Regions from separate parts of the Psychrobacillus sp. FSL H8-0487 genome, predicted to be linked through region 3. Evidence: riboswitches for the same ligand, from Rfam matches in the RefSeq annotation. Region 3 holds a riboswitch; each other region holds the start of a gene.
What was found. Region 3 has a riboswitch for lysine ahead of MHI47_RS19255 (transporter substrate-binding domain-containing protein). Riboswitches for the same ligand answer to the same signal wherever they lie in the genome.

Region 1 (2,208 bases), 1.3 Mb from region 3:
TTCCTTTTTAATAGAAAAGGATACTGCAGGTTTCACTCCTTCTACGATTGACTGTACAATAATATCTACGTTTATATGATTTGCTGCTAAAGTCGTAAAAATAGAAGCGAGGGAACCATTAAAAGGTACTTCATATTCTATAGTCAATCGGACGATATCTGATTCAAATGCCACTCCACGAACCACTAAATTATTTTCCACATCTACTTCCTCCTTCAAAATCGTTCCTTCTCCATCTTTAAAGCTCGGGCGCACTCTTAATGGAACCTTATAATTTTTAGCAAATTCAACTGCACGTGGATGTAATACTCCCGCACCTAAATTAGCGAGTTCTAACATTTCGTCATATTCAAGCTGTTCCAGTTTACGCGCACTTTCAATATAGCGAGGATCAGACGTGTAAATACCGTCTACATCTGTATAAATATCGCAAATTTCCGCTTCAATAGAAGCAGCAATAGCTACAGCAGTTGTATCAGATCCTCCTCTGCCAAGTGTAGTAATCTCTCCTGCTTCAGATATTCCTTGGAAACCAGCTACAATAACTACTTTATTTGCTGCAAGTAATCCATCAACTTTTGAAGGATCCATTTTCATTACTTTTGCATTTCTATGTACACTATCTGTTATCAGACCTGCCTGGGCACCTGTGAGAGAAATGGCTTCTACTCCAATTGCGTTTAACTTGAGAGAAAGCAATGCCATTGTAACTTGCTCCCCAGAAGATAAAAGCATGTCCATTTCACGTTTGGACGGTGAATCTGCTAATTCGAAAGCCAATTTTGATAATTCATCTGTCGCTTTACCCATTGCGGATACAACAACCACAATATCATGACCATTTTCTTTTTCACCTTTTACCCGATTAGCAACATCTGTAATCTTTTCAGTTGATTCAACCGAAGTACCGCCAAATTTCATTACAATTTTAGTCATGATCATCCGCTCCCTTATTAACTGAAAGGATTAAAAAATGCTTTTCACATATTGTGAAAAGCATTGTCTCATACACGGTCCAAAAAATCTGTCCATGTGAGATAGCCCTCCAGAATATCAAATTCTGACAATCCTACATCTATTAAATGCAGAACCAACAACAGAATAGGAAAAGCTATTCTATGTTTCGGCGAAAAACCCTTTCTTCAGCTATTCTAGGAACTTTCCTTCCTCCTGCTGAGTACTGATGTCTAATCGCACCTCTATCTTCACTTATAATAGTGAATATTAAATTGTTACAACCATAACATATGATTATTCAGAAGACAATACATTTTTCTGATAATGGTCAATCACTAAATCTGCTTGCTTACTCGGTAATCCTGCAGCCATTAACTCTTCTTTGCTAGCAGCTTGTATTTTCTTTAAAGAACCAAATTGTTTTAGTAATAATTTTTTCCTTTGAGGACCAATCCCTTCAATACCATCTAGAGAAGATGCAATTGTATGCTTTCCACGCTGTTGTCTATGGAATGATATAGCAAAACGATGGACTTCATCCTGAATTCGTTGGAGCAAATAAAAACCTTCGCTCGTACGCTTCATTGGAATTATCTCCAAAGGGTCACCATAAATAAGTTGAGAAGTCTGATGCTTGCCGTCCTTTGCAAGCCCTGCAATCGGTATATCAAGTCCTAATTCATCCTCAATAATTTCACGCGCTGCCTCTATTTGCCCTTTTCCACCATCAATGATTACTAAATCGGGTAGTGGTAAATTCTCCTTCAAGACTCTTGTATATCTTCGCCGTACAACTTCACGCATAGCACCATAATCATCATGTTTGGCAGCCGTTTTTGTCTTGTATTTACGATAATCTTTTTTGCTTGATCTACCATCAATAAATACAACCATTGCAGATACAGCATCTGTACCATGAATATGCGAGTTATCGAAAGCTTCTATACGCATTGGAGGTGCAATCCCCATGGAATCACCAAGCTGTTCAACTGCCCCAATCGTTCTCTCTTCTTGTCTTTCGATTAAATGAAATTTCTCCGTTAGAGCTATTTTTGCATTTTTTTCTGCTAACTCGACTAGATTTTTCTTTGTGCCTCGTTGTGGAACGAAAACTTTCATTTCTAGAAGATTTGAAGCTAAGTCAAGATCCGTAGTTAATGGAACATAAATTTCTTTTGGTTTAATATGCTCTGGCTTCGCATAGAACTGACCTAAAAATGTGATGAATTCCTCTTCTGGATCCCGGAAGAT
Region 2 (2,208 bases), 670 kb from region 3:
ATTTGCATTGTAAAAATCATTTAATCTTTTTTCATTATCCCCGTTCGGCGTCAAATCCGTTACGAATAAAAATGTATCAGGTTCATCATTTTCTAAAAAATATTCAATCTCCCGATTAAGAGATGAAATCGAATTATAGCGCACCTTTACATTCTCACCAAATGCTAGCTTTGCTAAAATACCACATCCGACACCATCTAAATCATTATGGGACAATAATTTATACATTCTCTTCACCTCTTATATAGTATGGTTTTTACATATTAAACTTATTAATAGAACTAACTTAAAAGTTATTTGGGTCAATTTCAAATTACTTATATCAATATAAAATTGGACTCCGTTGATTGTAGCGCAAGGTGGCGACTCCAGTGATGAGGAGTGAAGCCATATCCGCGGAAAGCGTCCACCTGGAGTGAAGATCAACTTTGACGGATTTTACTACTTAATATTTATTTTACAGGTAAACTGTTGCAATAGTATTAAAAGTCATGTATTATTTTAATAATTAAATATTCTCTTATTTCAATTATATTTGAAGTAAGGATAGAGGCGCAAAAACCATTAGTACACAATTAGAGGATAATGAGATCCTAGGACATTTGTGGAAAGGGGAATTTGCCGAAGTTGAAAGAATCTCATTTTTCTTGAAGCTGGTTCAGCTGTTGAACAAACACTGAATTGTCATATAGGAGACTATATGGAGGGCTATCTTACGCACAGAAATATTACTCTATTTCTACTGCAACAACGAGCCCTCGTTGTTGCTTTTTCGCGTTTACTTAACTTGACTACCAAACAAATCTCAAGTTAAGCCTCCGGTGGATGTCACAGACTTTGGAGTTAATTGCGCTAGCGCAATTCAAAATCTGGACACAATTACACCGAAGTGTAATTGATGAAGCCCTTCTCCCTGAATTTTTAATAATAAATTATAGGATGTGGAGAAGTTATGAATTTTGGACAAATATTAACGGCTATGGTTACTCCTTTTGATCATAATGAGGATATAGACTTTCCAGCTACAAGAAACTTAATAAATTACTTAATCTCCAATGGAACACAAGGTTTGGTTGTGTCTGGAACAACCGGAGAGTCTCCGACGTTAACTGATGAAGAAAAAGTACAGCTGTTTAAATTTACAGTTGAAGTTGTAAATGGTAGAGTGCCAGTTATTGCTGGAACCGGCTCATATAGCACAAAAGCTTCTATCAATTTAACAAAACAGGCTACTGATGCTGGTGTCGATGGTATTATGCTTGTTGTTCCTTATTATAACAAACCATCTCAAGAAGGCTTGTACCAACACTTCCAAACAATTGCTGCAACAACATCATTGCCGATTATGCTATACAATATTCCAGGTCGAAGCGTGGTCAACATGTCATTAGATACCATCATCCGACTTTCAGAGATTCCAAATATCGTTGCTATCAAAGAAGCTGGCGGCAATTTGGATACTATGTCTGAAATTATTAGTAATACTCGTGAGGACTTTTCGCTGTATAGTGGCGATGACGGTTTAACAATTCCGGTGCTATCAATTGGTGGAACGGGTGTTATTTCCGTAGCTTCGCATATTATAGGAAATGAAATGCAAGCAATGATCGCAAAGTTTAATAATGGCAATGTAAGAGAAGCTGCAATGGATCATCGCAGACTATTGCCTGTCATGAAAGCATTATTTGCAGCTCCAAATCCTACACCTGTTAAAACAGCATTGAATTTAAAAGGTGTTCCAGTGGGTGGAGTTCGCCTACCTATGGTTCCTTTAAATGCTGAGGAGCTTACTACTTTAAAGGAAGTATTAACTACACTACCAGAAGGCGTAAAGTCTTAAAAAGAGCGAATTCCAACTACTGGAATTCGCTCTTTTCCCTTTAATTCGTGGACATGAAAGATCATATACTCGCGGTCGATGGGTGAATACTCGCTATCGACCAATGCTTACTCGCGGAGAAGAATGGAATACTCGCGGAGAAGAATGGAATACTCGCGCTCCCTCTCTGATTACTCGCGGACTGCCATGATTTACTGCCGCAACAGGATATATTTCCACTTCTAATCATCCTTTCAGGATGTTGAGGAATGAAATGAATTGCACCATTTCTTATGACTAAACTAAAAAGACGAATTCCCATTACCAATGGAATTCGCTCTTTTTAATTTAACTTCTATATTTAACCGCTAAGCCTTTAAGGAATTTGC
Region 3 (2,208 bases):
CAATTGCTTGTGCAGCTTCGAATTGCCCCTTATCAATGGAAATAACACCGCCCCGTACAATTTCTGCCATATATGCACCCGTGTTGATCGAAACGATGAATATTGCTGCTGTTGTACGGTCCATATCTATCCCAAAAGCAAGCGCAGATCCATAGAATATTACCATGGCCTGTACGATCATCGGAGTTCCTCTAAAAAACTCAATATATGCAGAAAGTATTAGATTTACTACTTTTAACAAAATACGTTTCATTTTTCTTTCAGGTTTAGGAATTGTACGAATAACCCCTGCTAGCAAGCCAATAACTGCACCAAAAATTGTACCAATAATTGATATTAATAATGTCATTCCTGCTCCACGAAGGAACATCGGCCAGTTATTAGTAATCATCGAAATAATATATTCAATGCTCATACATTTCCCTCCTTTCTTAGAAAAGCCGCAGACGCTGCTGGCGTCTGGAGCTAGATAGTTAATAATTAGAAAGCATATATTCCATATAAAAACCGACTGCAAAAAGATGCAGCCGGTATCACTTCACCCTTATTCTGCCGCTGGTTGGTTATTGATAGCAGCATCCATAATTTCTTGTCTTTCTTCTTCAGAAATTTCCGCTAAAATTTTATTAATATCTTCTGTTAAATTACTATCTTTTTTCAAGCCTACTGCTACTGCTGTATCCTCTTCTGCCGCTTTAAATCCATCCGTAAATTCAACCATTGCAAAGTTGGCATTAGCGGAAGAAGCACTAATTCCTTCTGGACGTTCAGACACATAACCATCAATAACTCCAGATTCTAATGCTACACGCATTGCAGAGAAATTATCAGATGCTGGTTGTTTTTGCACATCTTTGATTTGATCAATTACACCATAGTGAGAAGTATTTAACTGACCTGTAATTTTAGCACCACTAAAGTCTTGAATAGAAGTAGCCCCTTCAAAAGCTCCACCTTTTTTCACTACCATAACAAAGTTGGAAGTATAGTAGTTTTCCGAAAAGTCGATTGTTTCTTTACGCTCTTCTGTAGGTGACATTCCCGCTATAATTGCATCAATCTTGTCTGATTGCAATGATGGCACAAGCCCATCCCACTCTGTTTTAACGATAACTAGTTCCTTTCCTAATCCATCCGCAATACGTTTAGCAATTTCCACATCATATCCACCAGCATACTCTGCGTTTCCATCAATCTTCACTCCACCATTGGAATCGTCTAGTTGAGTCCAGTTAAAAGGTGCATAACCTGCTTCTAAGCCTACTGTAAATGTATCAGCCGTATCTTTAGCTGTTGAAGATCCCGAAGTCTCTTTATCAGCCGTTCCACATGCCGCTAATAACAATGTAATAGATACAAATATCGTTAAAAATGCTAATCTTTTTTTCATTCTAATTTCTCCCTTTTTATCAATATATGTTCTTGCCTATAAAAAAAGACAACTTGTACAAAAAAAGACCTGAGATGAACTCAGGTCGCAATATGTATAGTTGCCCAGGTCCTCTACTTTTCCCAAATGAGATAGCACACCATTATAAACCGGGATGTTTATAGTGGACAGTCCTGCAATTATTAACTACAGACCCAGCAAGTAATAACGAGTAATATTACAAACTTCGGCGACATTTCCTTCTCCCTAGCATCGTAGCTTCTCAAACTCCACTAAGGACTGTTAAATATCGCGCCTCTACCTCACTACACTAAGTGAGGTTATATTCAATTATGTTTCATAGTTTACAATACACATATATTTCTGTCAACTACCTCAGTATTAATACTTAGCTAGGTATATGTTATAATTAATGGTGGAAATATAAAAACAATGAGAATTTAGTTATTAATGTGTCTACTTACATTGGTAATTATTTTTTAAAGGAGAATGATATTATGAGATCTGTCCAAACTACAGATCACAAAGTAACAGAACAAATGGACTCAGATTATTCATTAGAAAAGGTACCCCGTAGCCAAAGAAATATGGGTTGGTTAAGTATAACCAATATTACATTCGGCATAGCCACTGCCATTTTTTACTTTCAAATGGGTAGTGTAATGGCTCTGCAATTTGGGGCACTAAATGCTATTATCTCCTCGATTTACGCAATAGTAGTTGCCGGTATATTAGGAACCTTCATTGCTTACTTATCCGCGAAATCTGGTATGAATGTCAATTTATTATCTAGAGGCGGTGGTTTTGGCTATATAGGT
Region 4 (2,208 bases), 1.1 Mb from region 3:
GTAGTTCCTTCTATTACTAAGTTTGGAATAAACAATGCTTATGTGGAGGTTAATATCCACATTACGGTAAATGTACAAATAATAGTTCCTCTGGCAAGTAAGATGAGTACGGTGGAACAGAGTATACCTGTGGCAATGGGAATCGTGCAAGGCCAGGTTCCTTACATTTACACAGGAGGAGACGGGGACGCTGCTCCATCAATAGAAGTACCATTGCCATTACCTGAAAAATAAAAATCCTTAAGAATATTGTTTTTACTGCTATACTAGTGGAAATGAATAAGAATAGGTAGAGGCCGCATAGCAAAAGAGTAGTTTACAGGAGAATGACAACTGTGATTGTAAACGAAAGGAAGTTATGCCGAAATTAGATGTTGACCGTCAAGTCAAATCTAGTTGGGGTTATTTTGAACAAAAATAACACTGTCATTTATACATATGTATAAATGGAGAGCTACAAAGTATAAAATTTTTGCTTGAAATTTTATCTAAAAGCCAACCTATATTTATATTAGGTTGGCTTTTTTATATTCTAAGGCATAATGCACTTGTTCATTTTCGTTAGTGTCAGCTCATATCCCATCGAGTCTTGGGATATATAAGGTGTAGGTCATGCAGTCGTTGCGATAGGATGTCGCGAATTCAGACTGCCTACATTGAAGTAGGCACTTATGCATTTCATATTGTCTAGCTTCAGCGCCTAGCCCCTCGAGTCGTTTCAGCCTGATGGTTAAGGCAAAGTACGCCTTTACCGTCAGTCTTCCAACGCTAGTCGGGGCTTACATAGGCGCTTATGCATTTCATTATTAGGAGGAAATTATGATGGAAAATACGATTTTTTCAATTTTACCGCCATTACTAGCGATTGTAATGGTACTTGTGACGAAAAGAGTTTTACTATCACTAGGAGTCGGGATTGTTTCAGCGGCTTTGTTAGTAGAAAGCTTTTCGCCGATTGATTCATTGATCATTCTTTGGGATTCCTTTATCACGTCATTTTGGGATAATGGATTGAATATGTATAATATTTATATATTATTGTTTATATTGTTGCTTGGGGTGGTTACTGCGATTGTTAGTCTGTCAGGAGGAAGTACTGCATTTGCTGCATGGGCAGTTAAACGTATTAAAACAAATCGCGGATCTAAACTCCTTACAGCTTTTTTAGGTATTATTATTTTCGTAGACGATTATTTTAATGCACTTGCTGTAGGACAGATTGCTCGTCCAATTACTGACACTCATCGTGTTTCTCGTGCAAAGCTAGCTTATTTTATCGATTCTACATCTGCACCTGTTTGTGTAGTTTCTCCCGTTTCTAGTTGGGGTGCGTTTCTAATAAGTCAGCTTGGTGTTATCTTTGCTACCCATGCTGTAACAGACTATACTCCACTGCAAGCGTTTATGTTAATGGCACCGATGAATTTCTATGTCATTGCTGCGCTTGCAATGGTATTTTTTACAGCATGGACAGACAATGATTTAGGTGAGATGAAAAAACATGAAACACTTGCAAGAGAAACTGGTGTCCTTTTTGATCCAAATAAATCAAATCCAGGTGATTTACAAGGTAATTTCCCGGAAAATAATTTTGGTAAAGTAAAGGATCTAATCCTTCCAATTGTATCATTAATAGTAGTAACTCTTTTTGCAATGTTTTGGACAGGCTATCAGGCTTCAGGAAAAGTAATGGACATATTTGTTATTTTTGAAAATACAGATGTTCCGCTCTCTCTATTTATAGGTGGGATGGTATCGAGTATTTTAGCTGTACTATTGTATACGCGTCAATTCAAGAAAAACAAAGATGCTAATTTGGGCTTACTGGGGAAAGGAATTATTTCTGGTATAAATTCAATGTTACCTGCTATTTGCATTTTAATATTTGCTTGGTCCCTTTCATTTTTAATAACAGCTTTAGGAACTGGTGAGTATTTAGCTCATCTCGTTACAGATAATAATATTCCGGCAGGGGTTATTCCAGTCTTACTGTTTGTTTTAACAGCTTTTATGGCTTTCGCAACTGGATCTTCATGGGGATCATTTGGGATACTATTACCAATTGGTGCAAGTATCATCATGGTAGTAGAGCCAGAGTTATTACTCCCTGTTTTAGCGGCCGTTTTAGCGGGAGCTGTTTTTGGAGACCATTGTTCGCCTATTTCAGACACTACAATTATGTCAGCGACTGGTGCAGGAGTTAATGTA

Region 1: another riboswitch for lysine. It lies ahead of MHI47_RS12415 (aspartate kinase); the one in region 3 lies ahead of MHI47_RS19255 (transporter substrate-binding domain-containing protein).
Region 2: another riboswitch for lysine. It lies ahead of dapA (4-hydroxy-tetrahydrodipicolinate synthase); the one in region 3 lies ahead of MHI47_RS19255 (transporter substrate-binding domain-containing protein).
Region 4: another riboswitch for lysine. It lies ahead of MHI47_RS13715 (Na+/H+ antiporter NhaC family protein); the one in region 3 lies ahead of MHI47_RS19255 (transporter substrate-binding domain-containing protein).

What each region holds. Positions count from the first base shown of each region.
Region 1 covers NZ_JBBOZA010000001.1:2,428,524-2,430,731, forward strand. Annotated here, with positions in the region: gene MHI47_RS12415 (aspartate kinase) at 1-936, opposite strand, end outside; lysine riboswitch at 1,031-1,210, opposite strand; gene uvrC (excinuclease ABC subunit UvrC) at 1,252-2,208, opposite strand, start outside.
Region 2 covers NZ_JBBOZA010000001.1:3,084,829-3,087,036, forward strand. Annotated here, with positions in the region: gene MHI47_RS15820 (DHH family phosphoesterase) at 1-228, opposite strand, end outside; lysine riboswitch at 540-719, shown strand; gene dapA (4-hydroxy-tetrahydrodipicolinate synthase) at 953-1,840, shown strand; gene MHI47_RS15830 (YehS family protein) at 2,168-2,208, opposite strand, start outside.
Region 3 covers NZ_JBBOZA010000001.1:3,758,719-3,760,926, forward strand. Annotated here, with positions in the region: gene MHI47_RS19250 (amino acid ABC transporter permease) at 1-415, opposite strand, end outside; gene MHI47_RS19255 (transporter substrate-binding domain-containing protein) at 545-1,390, opposite strand; lysine riboswitch at 1,515-1,698, opposite strand; gene MHI47_RS19260 (purine-cytosine permease family protein) at 1,888-2,208, shown strand, end outside.
Region 4 covers NZ_JBBOZA010000001.1:2,676,893-2,679,100, reverse strand. Annotated here, with positions in the region: gene yunB (sporulation protein YunB) at 1-234, shown strand, start outside; lysine riboswitch at 283-465, shown strand; gene MHI47_RS13715 (Na+/H+ antiporter NhaC family protein) at 823-2,208, shown strand, end outside.